One region of the Corynebacterium hindlerae genome, then DNA from elsewhere that is predicted to be linked to it. Evidence: predicted binding sites of a transcription regulator. Region 1 holds the regulator's gene; each other region holds the start of a gene.

Region 1 (5,632 bases):
GATTGGCTGGTGCCCGGGCTTCGCCACGAACTGGTCACGGAATTGATCCGCAGTCTGCCAAAACCACTCCGCAGAACCGTTATCCCCGCGCCGGATTTCGCGGCGCGGGCCCTTCCGGAGCTCAAGCCTCACTTTGGGGATCTGCTGCAGCAACTCGCCACAGTCTTGCGTGGATTTGGAGCGATAGGAATTGATCCGAGCGATTTTGCAATCGACAAACTCCCACCGCACCTGCGCATCACCTACGCTGCGATTGACCGACGCGGGAAGATCGTCGACTCCGACAAATCTTTGGCGGCGCTCAAGAGCCGTAGTACGGAGAAAGTTAAGGCCTCCGTCAACAAGGCGGTACGACGTGGAAAGCAAGTGAGCGACACCGCGTTGACGTGGGATAACGACGCTCTTGGGAGCCTCCCTACAGAGGTAGTGACTAAGGTCGATGGTCAGGACATTGTGGCCTACCCTGCCTTAGTGGTGAGCTCGGATGGCGTTGCCGTGCATGCGCTACCAACCCAGGCGGAAGCCGACGCTGCGATGCTCACCGCCACCCTTGCTTTACTGCTCAAGGAGATTCCGACGCCAGGCAAGAACATGCTCAATGGTCTGCCACTGAAACAACGCGTGGGAGTAGAGCACTATCCGCACGGGAAAATGACCGGCCTGTTGGAGGACGCAAAGGTTGCGGCGGTGCGCGATCTGCTGCTGGCCCACGGCGGCCCCGTTCGTTCACCGGAGGCTTTTGCTGACCTGGTAACGAAGATCAAGCCGGAGGTGCCCGGAAAAGTCCGTGCGACAGTGGTCACGCTGGCACCGGCGCTGGTGGATTATTTGGCGGTAAAAGATGAGCTAGACCAGTGGACTGGCGAGGCTATCGACGACATGCGAGAGCAGCTAGCGTTCTTGCTGCCGCAGCACGCCATTAGCATTCATGGGATGGACCATCTGCGTCACTTGCCCCGGTATCTGCGGGCGATGCTTATTCGTCTGGATGCGATGGACAGGGATCCCGACCGGGATGCGGATCTGCAGGATGAAGTCACTGCCTGCCAGGACTTGCTGAAGCAGAAGCTCCGTAGTTTGCCTCGAGGCAGGGAAAAGACTGCTGCAGTCAAGGATATTAATTGGCAGCTGCAGGAGTTGCGGGTTAGCTTGTTCGCTCAGCAACTGGGAACCGCGCATTCGGTGTCGGTGCGCCGGATCGAGAAGGCGATCGCTAAGTTACGGTAGCGGGAGCTAAGCGTTTCGGGCTCGACGACGCATGAGACGAATTTCGGACTCAAAATCGTCTGCGCTTTCGAAGGACTTATACACCGAGGCGAAGCGCAGGTAGGCCACCTCGTCCAGTTCTCGGAGCGGTTCCAAGATGGCTAGGCCAATGTCGTTAGCGTTGATTTGACTGCTGCCGTGGCTGCGTACCGACTCTTCTACTTCTTGAGCTAGTCGCTTAAGGGCATCGTCGGACACGTCGCGTCCCTGGCATGCTCGTCTCACACCAGTGATGACTTTTTCACGACTAAACGGTTCCGTCACACCGTTTCGCTTAACAACCAAGAGCACCGCCTTTTCTACGGTGGTGAACCGGCCCTCGCATTGAGAGCATTCTCTTCTACGCCGAATTGCGGCGCCGCCATCGATGACGCGGGAATCAATCACGCGGGATGTCGTGTGATGGCAAAAAGGACAGTACATAGGATCAGGTACGCTCCGGGCAATAGTCGTGGCGGGAACGTTTCTGATTCTAGTGCCCTTACTTCACATTCATGGAAGCGAAGTGCGTGGTGCCCGTGGCTGGCGTTACTACGTCATCAGCCGGATCTACCGCCAGCATTCCAATCACAGCGGTGAGCCCTAAGACCGCGCCCATTGCTAGCTGCCCAAGAGCAAACCGACGCGGGGAAGCGCTGCGCCGAGTGCTAGTCACTCCCTGTGGCAGTAGCGCGCGCCCTTGAACAACGCGAGTATGGCTCGCTGTAAACCGGGAATCTCCCCCATTCCAGGTTGCCGCAGGAGGTACTACCGCGTGAGACGCGAAGCTGTTGTGAGCGTAAGAGCGTGGAGTGCTGACGGTGGTCATCGGGTCTACCTTCCTTTCTTAGTGGACTGGTTGTGCACTCTAGGAGATCGTGCCGACACGGCAGCCCTCCCTCGAAGCATTTTTCATAGCCCACATGTTCGAAATTCGTTGCTATGTTCGATTTGTAGCACGATCATTTTCGAATGTCTAGCGTTGGCCCACATTTTCGAAAGAAATTTTTTCTCAACACTCGAAAATTAACATGACACCACGTGTTTTAGCTGGTACTGTGTGTGGCAACAACACAGCCACTACCATTATTCGAAAACAACAACGTCCGTTCCTAAGTTAATTTTCGAACAAGCACCATAAGGGACTTACCATGTCACCAGCTAAGAAAAATTCGCCACAGCCGAAGCTCACCGAACGCCAGCGACGAATCCTAGAAGTTATCCGCGATGCCGTGGTACTTCGGGGCTACCCTCCGAGCATTCGCGAGATTGGCGACGCCGTAGATCTGCAGTCCACCTCCTCTGTGGCATATCAGCTACGCCAGCTTGAGGAAAAAGGCTTCTTGCGCCGAGACCCCAACAAGCCACGCGCGGTAGATGTCCGCCACCTACCGGAGGTCACTAAGTCAAAGGCCGGTCCAAAGCCTGGGCGAAAGAAGCAAGTGGAAACCCCGGCCCCTTCGGAGGCGGTAGCTACCAACTTTATCCCGGTTGTGGGCAGCATTGCCGCCGGCAATCCCATTCTTGCCGAGCAGAACATCGAGGAGTACTACCCGCTGCCCGCCGACATTGTTGGCGACGGCGAGCTGTTTATGCTGCAAGTGGTCGGCGAATCCATGCGAGATGCAGGCATCCTCAACGGAGACTGGGTTGTTGTCCGTTCCCAACCAGTTGCAGAGGAGGGTGAATTTGTTGCAGCCATGATCGACGGCGAGGCAACGGTCAAAGAGTTCCACTCAGACTCCACTGGTGTCTGGCTCCTTCCCCACAACGATGCCTTCTCCCCAATCCCTGCCGAGCATGCGGAAATCATGGGAAAGGTGGTCTCCGTCCTGCGCAAGTTGTAGCTAGGGGCCTGCTATGGGGTAACCACAACCAGGCATTGTTTCCATTACAAAACTTTCCTCCTCCCAAATCGGGGGTAGTTTCGGTAGCTTTTGCGACACATTTTGTTTGCTTTGCCCGATCGGACACCAACTTTGTGGGATACTGGACTGGATTTATTCAGATACTCTGCAACAACAGTGACTCCAGTTATAACCGAATGCTGGGGTCACGTTTTAGTGTGGTACACCGCTGCTTTATCCCTAGGAGTATGAATGTACGCAGAAGAACGCCGCCGCCAGATTGCGTCCCTCACCGCTATTGAAGGCCGCGTCAATGTCACCGACCTGGCGCAACGTTTCGATGTCACCGCCGAGACGGTACGACGCGACCTCGCCGTACTCGCTCACGAAGGAATCATCCACCGCGTCCACGGTGGTGCAGTAGCCACCCAAAGCTTCCTCACCACCGAGTTCACCCTTGACACGCGTTCAAAGTCCGCCTCTGGCGCCAAAAGCGCTATTGCTCGAGGGGCGCTGGAGTTCCTTCCAGATCGGCACGGTGGTATTTTCCTCGATGCTGGCACAACGGTCGCGGCATTGGCAGATATGTTGGCTGAAGATCCACAGGCGCACCACTGGTCCATCGTTACCAACTGCCTGTCTATCGCACTGAGCTTGGCCAACGCCGGACTAGACGAGGTTCAGCTGCTGGGAGGCACGGTCCGCGCTATCACCCAGGCGGTAGTCGGCGATACCGCATTACGCACCTTGGCCCTGATGCGTGCGGAAGTCGCGTTCATCGGTACCAATGCTCTCACCCTGGACCACGGCCTGTCTACCGCCGATTCCCAGGAGGCCGCGGTGAAGCGCGCCATGATCACCAATGCTCAGAAAGTGGTCGTGCTGTGTGACTCCACCAAGCTCGGCAATGACTACCTGGTGAGCTTCGCCGGGATCGACGACATCGACGTGGTAGTCACTGATGCGGGCGCCCCAGAATCCATCGTCGAAGCCCTGCGCGAACGCGAGATCCAGGTAGTTATCGCATCATGATCCTTAACGTCGCAACCACGCCCGAGCTGTTCCGCACCTCGCGGCTGTCCGAGGAACTGTCCTGGGAGCACACCAACGCCCTGTCCGAAGTAGCCGTGGTACCAGCAGGAGGCGGGGTCAATGTAGCCCAAATGCTCTACTGCGCAGGCCAGGATACCCGCGTGCTGGTCCCAGCCCCCGAGGTCAGCCAGTTCATCCGCATGCTATCGCTGCAGGGGCTGCCCTACGAGATTGTTGACGTCCCCGGCCCCATCCCCGTGCGGTACCTCATTGATTCGCCCGCTGGTCGCCAGCTGCAATTTGTTGACCCTCCGATGGAATTGAAAGTGTCGGAACTGGCGATCCTGCGGGATATGTGCGTAGCGGCAGCAGAAACCGCCGAATGGGTCGTCCTCGCCGGTGTGCTTCCTGACATCGCTCATGCCTCCTGGTACGTCGATGTCATGCGCGCACTTCGCCTCTACCACCCAGGTGTGAAGATCGCGGTCTCTACGTCGGGCCAGCCCCTTGGCGCGGTGCTACGTCAGGTGTACACCACCAAACCAGATGTGCTCGTGATTGACACCGCAGAGTTCGACAGCACCGAGCAGCGCGACACAGCGATAAGCACGCTTACCGACGCAGCAGTCCCCCACATCTTGGTGTGCCACAGCAGAACCCATTTTGAGCTGTTTTCCGGCGCCACTGGCGCAAGTTACTCCGCTGAGTTCGTCGGTGATCCAGGCAAACAGTGGTTGCCCTGGCAGGATGCTGCCCTCGCGGGACTGCTCCTAGCGGACGTGGCAGCTGATCCTCAAGCTGCGCTGATCTCGGCGCTTGCGTATGCCAACGCCCCGATCGGCGATCCGGCCCGTGCCGTTCCGACTCCAGATGTTCTGCAGCCGGAACTGGTTCAGGTTCGTTAGGACTGGGCGTCGAAAAGCGCCTGTACGGCGGCCCGGGCTTCCTGAGCCCCGGAAGCGCACATCGCAGCGTCGGCCGCTGCCAGGCAGAAATTAATGTCCACCTCAGCCAAGTGCGCACCCACTGCGGCTACGGAGTTCGACGCCGCAGACAACGAAGACACGCCCAGCCCAGTCAACACGATAGCCAGGTTTGGATCTGCTGCGGCTTCGCCACACACGCCGACTGGAGTTTGCGTGGTCTTGGCTACTTCACAGGTGTGCTGGATCAGACGCAGCACTGCAGGCTGCCATGGATCCGTGAGGTAAGCCAGCTCTGGGGAGAGTCGGTCGGCAGCCATCGTGTACTGGGTGAGGTCGTTGGTGCCGATAGACACAAAGTCGAGGTGAGGCAGCAGGTGGTCAGCCATGAGTGCCGCGGCTGGCACCTCGATCATGGCACCAGCGGTGAGTCCGCGTTCGCGACACAAGCCTGCGAACCACTGGGCCTCGTACGCCGTTGCCACCATCGGGGCCATCACCCAAGTTGGGACGTCTGGTCCGCGACCTGCTTGCTTGGATGCCAGTGCAATAGCGTCGAGCTGACGGGTGAGTAACTCTTCGTTT
Region 2 (5,632 bases), 1.1 Mb from region 1:
CTATTATTTCCCAGTCATCGTCTTGTTGACCCTGCTTAAGGGATACTTTGTGATTGGTCACCTGTGGCGAAAGGAAGCGCACCACCTGCGTGAAATCCAACTAGTCCCCTTCAATGACCTCATCGCCCCCAGTAGCTGGTTCGGCCCATTATTTAACGTGGTAGGCAACGTGGTGCTGTTTGTGCCACTGGGGTTGATCGCCTACCAGCTGCTTCGCGACGTCCGTCGCACGGTCGCCCTTGGCCTGGGGATATCGCTTACGATTGAGGTCCTGCAATTTGTCTTTGCGCTTGGCATTTCGGATACGGATGATTTGATCCTCAATACTTTCGGCGCTTTGGTCGGCGCCGTGGTGGCGAAATGGCTGCCGTGGGATAGGTTCTGGCGCTGGTGCACTATTGCGTTCGCCACATTCATTTACGTGTTGTACCTGCTAGGGCCACGTTTAGGGTCCGAGGAGGCGATGGTGGAAGCTTTAGGGTTTTCCGCGGCCTACCACTAAACTCGAATACATGCAGCGCATCAGCAAGATCCTCCTGTATTACAAGTTCCTTCCCCTGTCCGATCCCAAGGCCGTGATGATGTGGCAGCGCGAACTCTGCGAACGCCTCGGCCTGCGCGGGCGCATCCTGATTTCCGAGCACGGCATCAACGGCACCGTCGGTGGCGACATGGCTGCCTGTAAAGAGTACGTAAAGAAGTGCAAAGAGTACTTCGGCAAGATGGAATTCAAGTGGTCCGAGGGCGGCGCGGAGGACTTCCCACGTCTGTCCGTCAAGGTCCGCGATGAGATTGTGGCGTTCGGCGCGCCGGGGGAACTCAAGGTGGATGAAAACGGTGTCGTCGGTGGTGGCGTGCACCTCAAGCCAGCGCAGGTGAACAAGCTGGTGGAAGAACGTGGCGACGAAGTCGTGTTCTTCGATGGCCGCAACGCCATGGAGGCGCAGATCGGTAAGTTCAAGAACGCCGTGGTGCCGGATGTTAACACCACGCATGACTTCATTAGGGAGCTGGAATCCGGCAAGTATGACTGGATGAAGGACAAGCCAGTCATTTCCTATTGCACCGGTGGTATTCGCTGCGAAATCCTGTCGGCGCTTATGAAGAACCGCGGTTTCAAAGAGGTCTACCAGATCGACGGTGGCATTGTCCGCTATGGCGAAAAGTATGGCAATGATGGGCTGTGGGAAGGCTCGCTATATGTTTTTGACAAGCGGATGCACACAGAGTTCGGCATGGGCACCGAGGACCCGGGATTTGTGCAGCTTGGGCACTGTGTGCACTGCGGTACCCCAACGAACAAGTTCGAGAACTGTGGCAACTTGGAGTGCCGCACCCAGACCCTGATGTGTCCTTCGTGTGCAGCGGATCCGGCGAAGCGCACCTGCGGCAGGGATGAGTGTGCCGAGGTGGTGCGGAAGCAGGCTCACGCCGCCGGGTAGTTGCAGCGCGGGCAGGTGACGGATCTGGGTCGCTGGAATGGGGGAACCGGCCTTGAATCATGTAGCCCGAAACGTATCATCTGCCCTGGGTTAAACCAGGTCATGGGGTTGAAATTGGCCTGGGGTCTTCGTTTCGGGTCGATGCTTTCAGGTGGGATCCACAGCATTTGCCCGGTCTCCGAGCATAGTGTCCACCATTTTTTCGGATTTTCTTGCGCATCATCCACGTTTCGGTGTGTGTTGTGGCCGATCAGGCTCATGTTTCCCGCTGTCGAGCGGCCGCTGAAGCGCCAGGCCAGCAGATGGTGAATTTCGCACAGCGCCGCGGGCAGCGAGGACCCCGGCGTCATATCGCCGCCTTGGGAGGCCACTAGGCCGAGGTAGGCGTAAAGATTAGCGGCCCGGCTGGTTTTACCCAGCTCGATTAGGTTGCCGGTGTCTGGATCCAAGATCGCCAGGAAAGCGTTTTTGTCCGCGCCGAGGCGGATCAAATCCTGCACGGACAGCAGCGTGCCGACGTCCGTCGGTACCACTCCAGCGGCCGTCGCCAGCTGCTCAATTGTCATTGTGGCAACCACGGTGGAGCAGCCGCGCGTCGGGCGCATAGGCCCGCTAAGCGCGTATTTCAGTGCTTTCACCAGTGCGTCGTGGTTGCGCTGGTCCTGGGTACGGCTGTCGTTTTCCTTCTCGACCTCCGGTAGGAGGTCGCCTGGGCCCGCGTAGTCAGCAAATAACCGCGATAACAAAGCGTGAAGTTCCGGGGTGACGGTGCCGGCAAGCTTGCCCATCAGCTCACTGTCCTGGGCGGAGAGCTTCACGCTGCGCTTGTGCTGACGTTCCTCGTCGCTGGGTTCGCTATCGGCGTTGAGCCCTTGCAGGATCTTCTGCCCGGCCCGAACGAGATCGTCTGGGGCCAACTGGTGAGCCATGCTCGCCATGACTTCCTCTACCCACGCAACAGTGTCCGGGGGAGTGCCCTTGGGGATCGCATCCAGTGTCTTCGAGATTACCGTGGCAGATTCCGCGCCAAATGCTGCTTTGGCCATGCCTGCTGCGGTGTGAGGCAACCGGGCAGGGATACCGTCGGTGTGTCCGACCGAAGGCGGGGAGTCAAACAATTCAGTTGACAGTCGGGAAAGATCCTTAAGCTGCTTTCTGCTAAACCTGCCTTCGTGCATCAGCTTGTTGAAGCTCGCGCGCGAGTTCGGTTCGAAGCCTTGGGAGTGCTGCAACTCTGACAGCAATCGAGTTGTTAGTAGATCCGCTAGTCGGTCAACTTCGCGCACACTAGCTAATAATTCCCTGGTTTGTTCCGCACTGAATCCCGGTTGGCCAAGAGCATGCAGCAGCTCGTGCTGGCTGGATAATATGCCAGCTAGCAGCCCCTGTGCGCGCTCTAATGTGTTCATGGTTCGAATTGTAAAACATGCGGAAGACAGCTTGGAAAATGAAATCGAACACACGTGCTAATAAAAATAACTATAGTGGAGGGGGATCTACTCAGATATGATCAAATAGTTACACTAACAACCGAAGGGATCTATATGCGCTCTTTACTTTCTAGCCTCGCTACCTGTGCACTCGTTGGGGCGCTCAGCCTCCCAACTGCTGCCGCAGCCGACATCTTCGACGGGGGACGCCTCGCCGGCGGATCCTCCCAGGTCGTTCCAGTAGGGTCGTCCGTCATTCCTGGTGAACTCCCAGAACTCGGGCGCCCCGTCGACCTGGAGCGCTACATGGGTACCTGGTACCAGGTAGCCGCCATTCCGCAGCCGTACACCCTGCAATGTGCTAACAACACCACTGCCGAGTACCGCCTGCTTGACGACGGCACCGTAGCAGTCCATAACTCTTGTGGCACACTTCTCGGCTCCCGCTCCGACATTGAGGGGGTAGCAACGCCACTGTCGGAGTCCTCCCTGCGGGTCAATTTCCCTGGTGTTCCATTCCAGGATCCTAATGGTCCCGCGAACTATCGGGTGACTTGGCTAGCTGAGGACTACTCCCTCGCAGTCGTTGGTAGCCCGAATCGCCTCTCTGGCTTCGTGCTGTCGCGCACGCCCAATCTGAGTGCAGAGCAGTGGGGCCAGGTAAAGAGCGCCATCCGAACAGCGGGATGGAACGAATGTGTTTTCCTCTCCGTCCCTATGGCGGGTGGGGGAGCGGATGCTACACCGCTGTGCTTAAAGTAGCTGGCTATTGCCCGACGATGGCCATCGTGCCGAACCCCGTCATGATGGTCATCGCCCACGGGATGAGGAACCAGATCACGCCGAACCACGGTTGCCACAGTTCGTAGCGCTTCCACTTCCGGTACAGGATCACCATCGCGCCGATCACGGTGAGCATGGAAAACCCGCCGGTCACGGTGGGGAAGAGGATTTCGTAGCGGCGTGAACAGATCAGAGTCCGGGACCCTTCGAAGCACATCGGCCCGCCCTGGGCTTTTGAGAACCCGATGATGATGAGGGCGATCACGATGGATCCAACGCAGGCGAAGATGGTGTACCAAATTGCCTGCTTGATAGATAGGCGCGCCCGGGAACGGCGTAGCTCCGGGCTTGCCATGAGATCGAGCTCAGTGACGCGATGGCGTTTACCTTCCGGGACGCGATCGAGTTCCGGGTCAATGCGGTATCCGTTGTCCTCGGTCATTTGTGCTCCTCCCACAATGTGCTAGGTATTCACTTTAGCCCCGGGGACGCAAAATAACCTCATGCTGGTGACCGTCTTCGGGGGTGTTTAGTGCGTGCAGCACAGCTGCCGCAACAGTACTTGCCGATAGATACGCTGCAGGACAGTACTCCCCACCTTCTGCCGCGACCACCGCCTCCTGCATTGGAGTGTCAATCCTACCCGGGTAAACGCTAGTTACCCGAATGTCGGGTTCTTCTAGCCGCAACGCATCACACCAGGCGCGCGCCGCAAACTTCGAGGCCGCGTAGGAGCCCCACCCCGGATTAGCGCGCAACCCAGCACCGGAATTCAGGTACACCACATCACCACGAGCAGCCCGCAATAGTGGCAGGTAGTGGGCGGTCAGCTCCACGGGGGCCAGGACGTTCACAGCAACTGTATCGGACCATTCGGCCATGTCAGGATTAGACACTGATCCCAATGAACACACGCCTGCGCAATGAATCAGCGCGTCCAGAGAATCCAACGATGGTGCGCCGCTGGTGTCGGGGAATGACGCCTGCCACCAGTGGGCATCCAAGGGGCCGGGTGCGGTGCGGTACTGGGCGTGGACTGACCAGCCGTCGTTAAGCAGCATGCGGGTGACCTCCAGGCCGACGCCCCCGCTGGCGCCAGTGACCACAGCAGTTTTCATCGCAGCACCGGCCTAATAATCGACGGCACCGGCGAATACTGCAGAATGTGGCTGGTCGCGGAGCCCACAAACACCCGCTCCAGGGGATTCATCGGGGAGCTGGACAGGCAAAGCAGGTCCCCCTTCTTCCATTTCACGGCATCGATAGCACCGGCCCAATTGCCACCACTACCCACCTCAGTTTCCACGGTCACGCCAGGGAACTCCGCGGCGACCAGGTCCTTTGCCCGGTCAAGGACGGCGAACAGGTGCTCGCGCCACTGGATCGAAATCTCAGTTTGGAGCTTCGTGGAATCAAGGAGGACCGAATCATCCAAAATGTCCGGGGCAAAGGCAACGATGCGCAGCGGAATGCCCCACGCCTCGGCGCGCTCTGCGGTCTCACGCAGCGCATCGTCGTTCTGCTCGCCGTCGATGAACCCATAGGTCAACCGAGTGACGCCCCGCTTGGACAGCTTGGTGCTGTCAGGCATCAGCCCCACCAGCTTCGGTGTCGAATGCAACAGCGTTTCCATGGTCGACCCGGCCAGGAACCGGCCCTTAACCGTCACATCAGACGAATTCATGAGGATAATCGTCGCTTCAAAATCCGCGGCGGCCTTCGCCAGCAACGCCGTCTCCGACGTCCCATCAAGAAACAGCGCGACCGGATCGCTCCAGCTTTCCTCCGGAATCCCCGCCGCCAACAAACTCTTCCGCGCCCACGACACACACGCCGCAGTCTCCTTGGCATGCCACTTCTTGTACTTGCCACCAAGTTTGGCAAAGCTTGTCGACGGCCACGGCCGCACAAACGTGGACACAATCTGAATTCGGATAGGGGAAGTCCGGGCCAGCCACGCCGCATAATCAAGTGCAG
Region 3 (5,632 bases), 920 kb from region 1:
CGCGGCACCTTGCGCACTCGGAAGCGGCTCAAAAGCGCCGGGCTCAAGTCCTGCACCTGGCCGAACTGATCTACCACAAAGAAGCCGCATTTCAGGAGGTAGGCGATTTGGTGAAAGCGGTAGAGGCCGAAGTGAAGGCAGACCTTGCGCCCAAAGAAGAGGCGGAAATAGAAAAGGTCCGTAATTCCTTCGGCGCCGGGGTAAAAGGCAAGGGGGCGAGCCGGCTGACTAAAGGAATGGAGACCGAGGTCAAGGCGTTGGAGGCCGTCCACAAGAACCGCCGGAAGCGCGCCGAACGTGACGCCTACGACCTCGCCCTCATTGATCTTGCCGGGCTCTACCGGGATGCGCTCGTCCGCGACGCCGGCATCCAGCTCACCCATCCGGACTTTGACGGGCTGTCCAGCGACCTCGCCTCCCGTAATGATGCGGCAGCTCTTACAGACTGCCTCGACGCCATCAACGCCTGCCGGGAATCGTTTGGGCACAACGTGCGCCCAGTGGTGGCGCTCTCCGGGCTCGTAGGCCGGCTCCGGAAGGCCTGTAAAGTGCAATGACCAGCGGTTTTTATTCTTTATTCCGCGTGCGCTAAACTAGTCCCTCGATGCTTATTGTGCATCGGTGCCGCCTTAGCTCAGTCGGTAGAGCATTTCACTCGTAATGAAAAGGTCGCGAGTTCGATTCTCGCAGGCGGCTCCAATTAGACAGCAGGTCACCAGTGATGGTGGCCTGCTGTTGTTTGTTCGCTGGCAAAAGCACTAGGGTGAAACCATGCGTGCATTAGTTACCGGCGGTGCCGGCTTCATTGGTTCTCATTTGACGGATCTTCTGATTGAGAAGGGCCACGATGTTGTTGTGGTCGATAACCTATCCCGTGGCAATGTGAGGAACCTGGAGGCTGCGCAGGCCACCGGCAAATGCCTGTTTGTTGAGGCGGACATCCTGGAACTGGACTTTGACAAGTTCTTGGGCGAGCATCGCCCGGAAGTGATTTTCCACCTGGCTGCGCAGATTGATGTGCGGGAATCGGTGAAGAATCCGGTGCACGACGCCACTACCAATATCATTTCCACGATCCGCATTGCGGAAGCCGCTCGGAGGAATAGCGTCCGCAAGATCGTGTTCACCTCTTCCGGTGGTTCGATTTATGGCACGCCGGAGACGTTCCCGGTGGACGAGTCGTTCCCGATTGATCCGCATTCGCCTTATGCGGCGTCTAAAAGCGCTGGCGAAATCTACCTGAACACGTTCCGTCACCTGTATGGGCTGGAGTGCGCGCATATTGCTCCGGCGAATGTGTACGGTCCGCGGCAGGATCCGCACGGCGAGGCCGGTGTGGTGGCGATTTTCTCGCAGCGGCTACTGGCGGGCGAGCCGACCAAGGTGTTCGGTGACGGTGGCAACACCCGCGACTACGTCTACGTTGGTGACGTGGTGCGGGCGTTCTACCTGGCTGCGGGTTCCAAGGGGGGCGGCATGCGGTTCAATATCGGAACCTCTGTGGAGACGAGCGACCGGGAGCTGCACACGCTGGTGGCGCAGGCTGCGGGCGCGCCGGATGACCCGGAGTTTGCCCCGGCACGGCTTGGCGACGTCCCTCGTTCCGCCCTCGCTTATTCCCGCGCGCGTGAGGTGCTCGGATGGGAGCCTGAAGTGTCCATTGAAGAGGGCGTTCGCCGTACGGTGGACTACTTCAGGGAATAGCGCCGCCTGAGTTTCCTGCCCGCTGCTTTCTTTGCTGCGGGGGAATTATTTTCTGCCTCACCCGCGTGGTCTGCAAAGCGACATCCGCGGTGGTCTTTTCGCATGTGGGGCCCGGATCTGTCGTCCCGGTTCCTGCGGTGGTGCTTGCGACACATCAGGGCGATGTTGTCCAGCGCAGTTTCCTGGCACTGGGACCACGGGATGACATGGTGGCCGTCGCAGCGCCCGGCGACCTCGTCGCAGCCGGGGTACTGGCAGACGAGTTGCTCCGCTAAAAGGGCGACCCGCTGGGCGAAGGTGACGCTTCTGTTGCCGGTGACCAGCTGAACAACCGCGCCGTGATGGTTGTGTACGGCGATATAGTCAGTGATGTTATCGTTTCCGAGCGCCAGGATTTCCAGCAGGTTGAGCTCGAAATGGGTGTTGGTGGGGAACCGGTTGGCCAGGTCGAGTTCGTCATCTTCCGTGATGGAGACAACGAGGCTGGCGTGCCCGGTGTTGTTGACACGGTTGCTGCTAGCCCAGCGGACGACTTCCGCGAAAGCGTCATGTTGGCGTTGCCGCACGGTGCGGAGGTCGCCGTCGGCTCTTGGGGTGGTGCTGAAAGCTTGGTTCATGAGTGCTTCCAGGAGGGCCCCGGTTTCCGGCGTGGTGTATCCGGAGAACTTGGCGCCACCATGTTCATCGGGCTTGCCGAGTGTGAACCGGCGTTGCACGCGCGCCTGGAGGGGATCTTTGGCCAGGCGCTGGTTTTCCTGCACAACCTGGTCGCGGGTAAAGCGCCAGGTTTGCTCAGGTGACGTGGGGCGGTTGTAGCCCTGAACTTCTGTGGAAGCTGCGTCGTAGATTTCATCTCGCCGGTTCGACGCTGGCGACAGGCTGGTGAGGGCGCGCAAGATTTCGTCTTGGTGGTCGGCGTCGACGCCGTCGTCCCACCGCGAATCGGCACGCCGGAGGAGCGTCTTAGCATGCCGTGGATGAACCCCGGCCCTGCCGAGGCCTTCTAGATCGAGATGGCTGGCGAGCGAGGTCTCCAAACGGGCGACGGCCTCTCGGATTTGCACCAAATCAGCGACAGCCCCCTCGACTTCGAAAGGGTTAGTGACGTCAATGACGTGTCCTTCGCCCCGAATTATTGTTAATGCTGCTTGCAGTTCTTGCATGGTTCACCCCCTGTGACCTGCTCATTTAATTTACTGACTACAGCATAACAACCAAGGAGGACACGCCAACTCAAAAAGTGGCACACATGTTCGAAAAGTGGTGTAGTTCTGCCTTCCAACGCAGTTATCGGAAAGCGCTACTTAACCGTGGCAGCCAGCTGCTCATTCAGGGCAGATTCAAACACTTCCCACGGCTGGGCGCCAGAGACAAACTTAGTGCCGATCAAAAACGCTGGGGTGCCAGAAATACCGATCCCGCCGCCGTATTTCTTGGCCTGCTCGATGGCCTGGTCATACTTGTCTGAAGTGGCGTCTGCCTTGAATTTGTCCATATCAGGAACGCCGGCAGCCTGGGCAAAGCGCTCAAAGTCGGCCTGACCGAAGCCAGGGTGCCCGTTTTGCTTCGCAGACTCGGCGAATAACGCAGACTTGAATTCGTGGAACTTGTTCTGCTCGGCAGCGGCGCGCCCAGCCCGGGCAGCAGCGTCGGCATCCGGCCCGTTGATAGGCAGGTCATTCCACTCGATGCGGACGAGGCCCTTCTCCACGTAATCAGTGAGGATGCGCCCCTCGGTTTGGGTGGAGTAGCGAGCGCAGAATGGGCACTCAAAATCGGAAAACTCGGAGATCACTACAGGGGCGTCGAGGGCACCGATAGCGAAAGGATCCTCCGGGTTGCGGCGGTGGATCTTTTCAATGTCTGCTTGGGACTTGATCTCCCCGCTGGGGCCTTGGATCAGCGCGTTATAGGTGCCGTCGGCAAGCGGCTTGGCGGTGCGGTCACCGGTGCCGGCCTGCACCTTCGCCAGTTTCGCGTTGATGGCCGTGGCGGATGAGGGGTTTTCGGCGATGAACTGGGATGTCGCGGAGCGTTCGCCCAAGATGAAGCCACCGAGGCCAAACACCGAACCCAAAAGCACACCAATAACAACAAGCAGGGCAACACGCGTGCGGGACATTAGCTCAGTTCTTCTTCCGGCTTCACAGCATTCTTCAGCGCGATGGCGCGGGCAAGGCGCGCGTAGCGCAGCTCCTGCTCACGAAAGCGCACGTAGGAGGACAAGGTGGTGAACATGAATGCCACGACCAGGGCGTAGAGCAGCAGATCGGTGCCACGGGAAACGCCCACCCAGTTGGCCACCACGGTCAGATCATCGGGGCGGAGAACAGCCCAGATACAAGCCAAGATGAACAACAAAAAGCCCAGCTTCACGCCAGCCTTCGCACGTGCTTTACGACGGTTGCCCAGGAAATAGAGCACCAAAAACGCAGTCGCTAGCAGCAGCAGAATCTGAATCACAATGGTCATGGCAACTTCCTCGCAAGCAAACCGTCGGCGAGGATATTCACGCCGTTGATCAGGGACTGGCCCTTGGACATGGAGTACTCGGTGTACAGGATATCTACCGGCTCCTCGGCCACCCGCCACTTCTTTTCGTCCATGGTGGAGACGAACTCGGAGGCGTGGCTCATGCCGTTCATGCGCAGGTTCAGCTCATTAGCGACCCTTTTGTTGAAGGCTCGCAGGCCATTGTGGGCGTCGGTAAGCCCGAGGCGACGGGTGCGCGGCGAGAGGAACACGACGGTCTTGAGCACCACCCGCTTAATCCACGGCACCTGGTCATCCTCGGCGCGCGGGCGGCCGAACCGGGTTCCCACGACAATGTCGATCGGTTCAGTACGTAGCCGGTTCAGCATCTTCACCACGTCCTTCACCTGGTGCTGGCCGTCGGCATCGAAGGTGACAAAATACTCGGCGCCCGGCTGCATCCGCGCATACTCCACGCCAGTCTGGATCGCCGCACCCTGGCCGAGGTTCACGGGGTGGTTCACCAAGTGAGCACCTGCGGCGTGAATACGCGCGGCGGAGTCGTCGGCGGAACCGTCGTTGACGGCCACGATGTTAGGAAAGGTCTTGCGCGCGTTTTCGATGACGTCCTGAATCACAGAGCCCTCGTTGTAGCACGGAATAACCAGCCAAGTGTCAGTATTATCCATGATGGCTAGTAGCCTAACGCATCGCACTAGTCGCGGTGGAACAACCTGCCGTACGCTGCCCGTAAAGCTTGCGCGGGCAAGAGCCGATAGGCCGTGCGCGCCACCAGGTTAAACCACGAACGCGGCCGGGAAATCAGGCCATAGGACACCAAATTGCGCTGCATGTGACGCTCCGCCGCGAACATACCCTTGCCCGTGCGGCGCTCAAACACGTCGGCGCTGGAACGGAAATACGTCAGCGGTTGCTGCAGGTTATGGAGCTGCGCACCGCTGGCGAGCAGGCGAGCATACAGGTCGTAGTCCTCCATGTGGTGCACGTCGCGATAGCCACCCGCTGCCTTAGCGACGGCCGTCCGCATCATCACACTCGGATTATTGATAGGGGAATTAATTAGCGCATATTTTGCCAGTTCATCATGGGTTTCTGGCAAAGTGCGCACTCCGACAACGTTGGTGATGTCATCGTGGAACTCTGCCAGCGCGGTGCCCAACACGTCAATATCTGGGTGCGCGGCGAAAAACGCAAGTTGCTGCGCGAAGCGCTCCGGGTATGCGACATCGTCGGCGTCGAGACGCGCGATGAAATCGGTGTCAATGGTGCTGAGCCCTGCTTGAGACGCAGGCCCCGCCCCCTGGTTACGCGCCAACACGATCGTGCGGGCACCGTCATAGGAGGTGAGGAAGGCGTCGATAAGCGCCTGCAAATCGTCACCGATCGGCCCATCCTGTACGATCACCACCTCGTCCGCCGGGTGGGTTTGTAGCGT

Evidence for each region. Region 1 encodes LexA, which represses DNA repair genes until DNA is damaged. Its sites were predicted from a motif close to CGAACANNTGTTCG; they were not measured.
Region 2: a site for LexA is predicted at 2,897-2,910, ahead of HW450_RS07160 (DUF222 domain-containing protein). Genes of this name have one in related genera too.
Region 3: a site for LexA is predicted at 2,947-2,960, ahead of HW450_RS06095 (HNH endonuclease signature motif containing protein). Genes of this name have one in related genera too.

The regions. Positions count from the first base shown of each region.
Region 1 covers NZ_CP059833.1:323,657-329,288, forward strand. Annotated here, with positions in the region: gene hrpA (ATP-dependent RNA helicase HrpA) at 1-1,227, shown strand, start outside; gene nrdR (transcriptional regulator NrdR) at 1,234-1,689, opposite strand; gene HW450_RS01565 (hypothetical protein) at 1,748-2,074, opposite strand; gene lexA (transcriptional repressor LexA) at 2,397-3,092, shown strand; gene HW450_RS01575 (DeoR/GlpR family DNA-binding transcription regulator) at 3,345-4,124, shown strand; gene HW450_RS01580 (carbohydrate kinase family protein) at 4,121-5,029, shown strand; gene ptsP (phosphoenolpyruvate--protein phosphotransferase) at 5,026-5,632, opposite strand, start outside.
Region 2 covers NZ_CP059833.1:1,437,591-1,443,222, reverse strand. Annotated here, with positions in the region: gene HW450_RS07170 (VanZ family protein) at 1-502, shown strand, start outside; gene trhO (oxygen-dependent tRNA uridine(34) hydroxylase TrhO) at 513-1,442, shown strand; gene HW450_RS07160 (DUF222 domain-containing protein) at 1,427-2,851, opposite strand; gene HW450_RS07155 (lipocalin family protein) at 2,987-3,634, shown strand; gene HW450_RS07150 (hypothetical protein) at 3,639-4,097, opposite strand; gene HW450_RS07145 (SDR family oxidoreductase) at 4,132-4,773, opposite strand; gene HW450_RS07140 (universal stress protein) at 4,770-5,632, opposite strand, start outside.
Region 3 covers NZ_CP059833.1:1,246,828-1,252,459, reverse strand. Annotated here, with positions in the region: gene HW450_RS06110 (DNA polymerase III subunit delta') at 1-557, shown strand, start outside; tRNA gene HW450_RS06105 (tRNA-Thr) at 624-699, shown strand; gene HW450_RS06100 (GDP-mannose 4,6-dehydratase) at 772-1,704, shown strand; gene HW450_RS06095 (HNH endonuclease signature motif containing protein) at 1,689-2,867, opposite strand; gene HW450_RS06090 (DsbA family protein) at 3,005-3,826, opposite strand; gene HW450_RS06085 (DUF2304 domain-containing protein) at 3,826-4,176, opposite strand; gene HW450_RS06080 (glycosyltransferase family 2 protein) at 4,173-4,865, opposite strand; gene HW450_RS06075 (glycosyltransferase) at 4,892-5,632, opposite strand, start outside.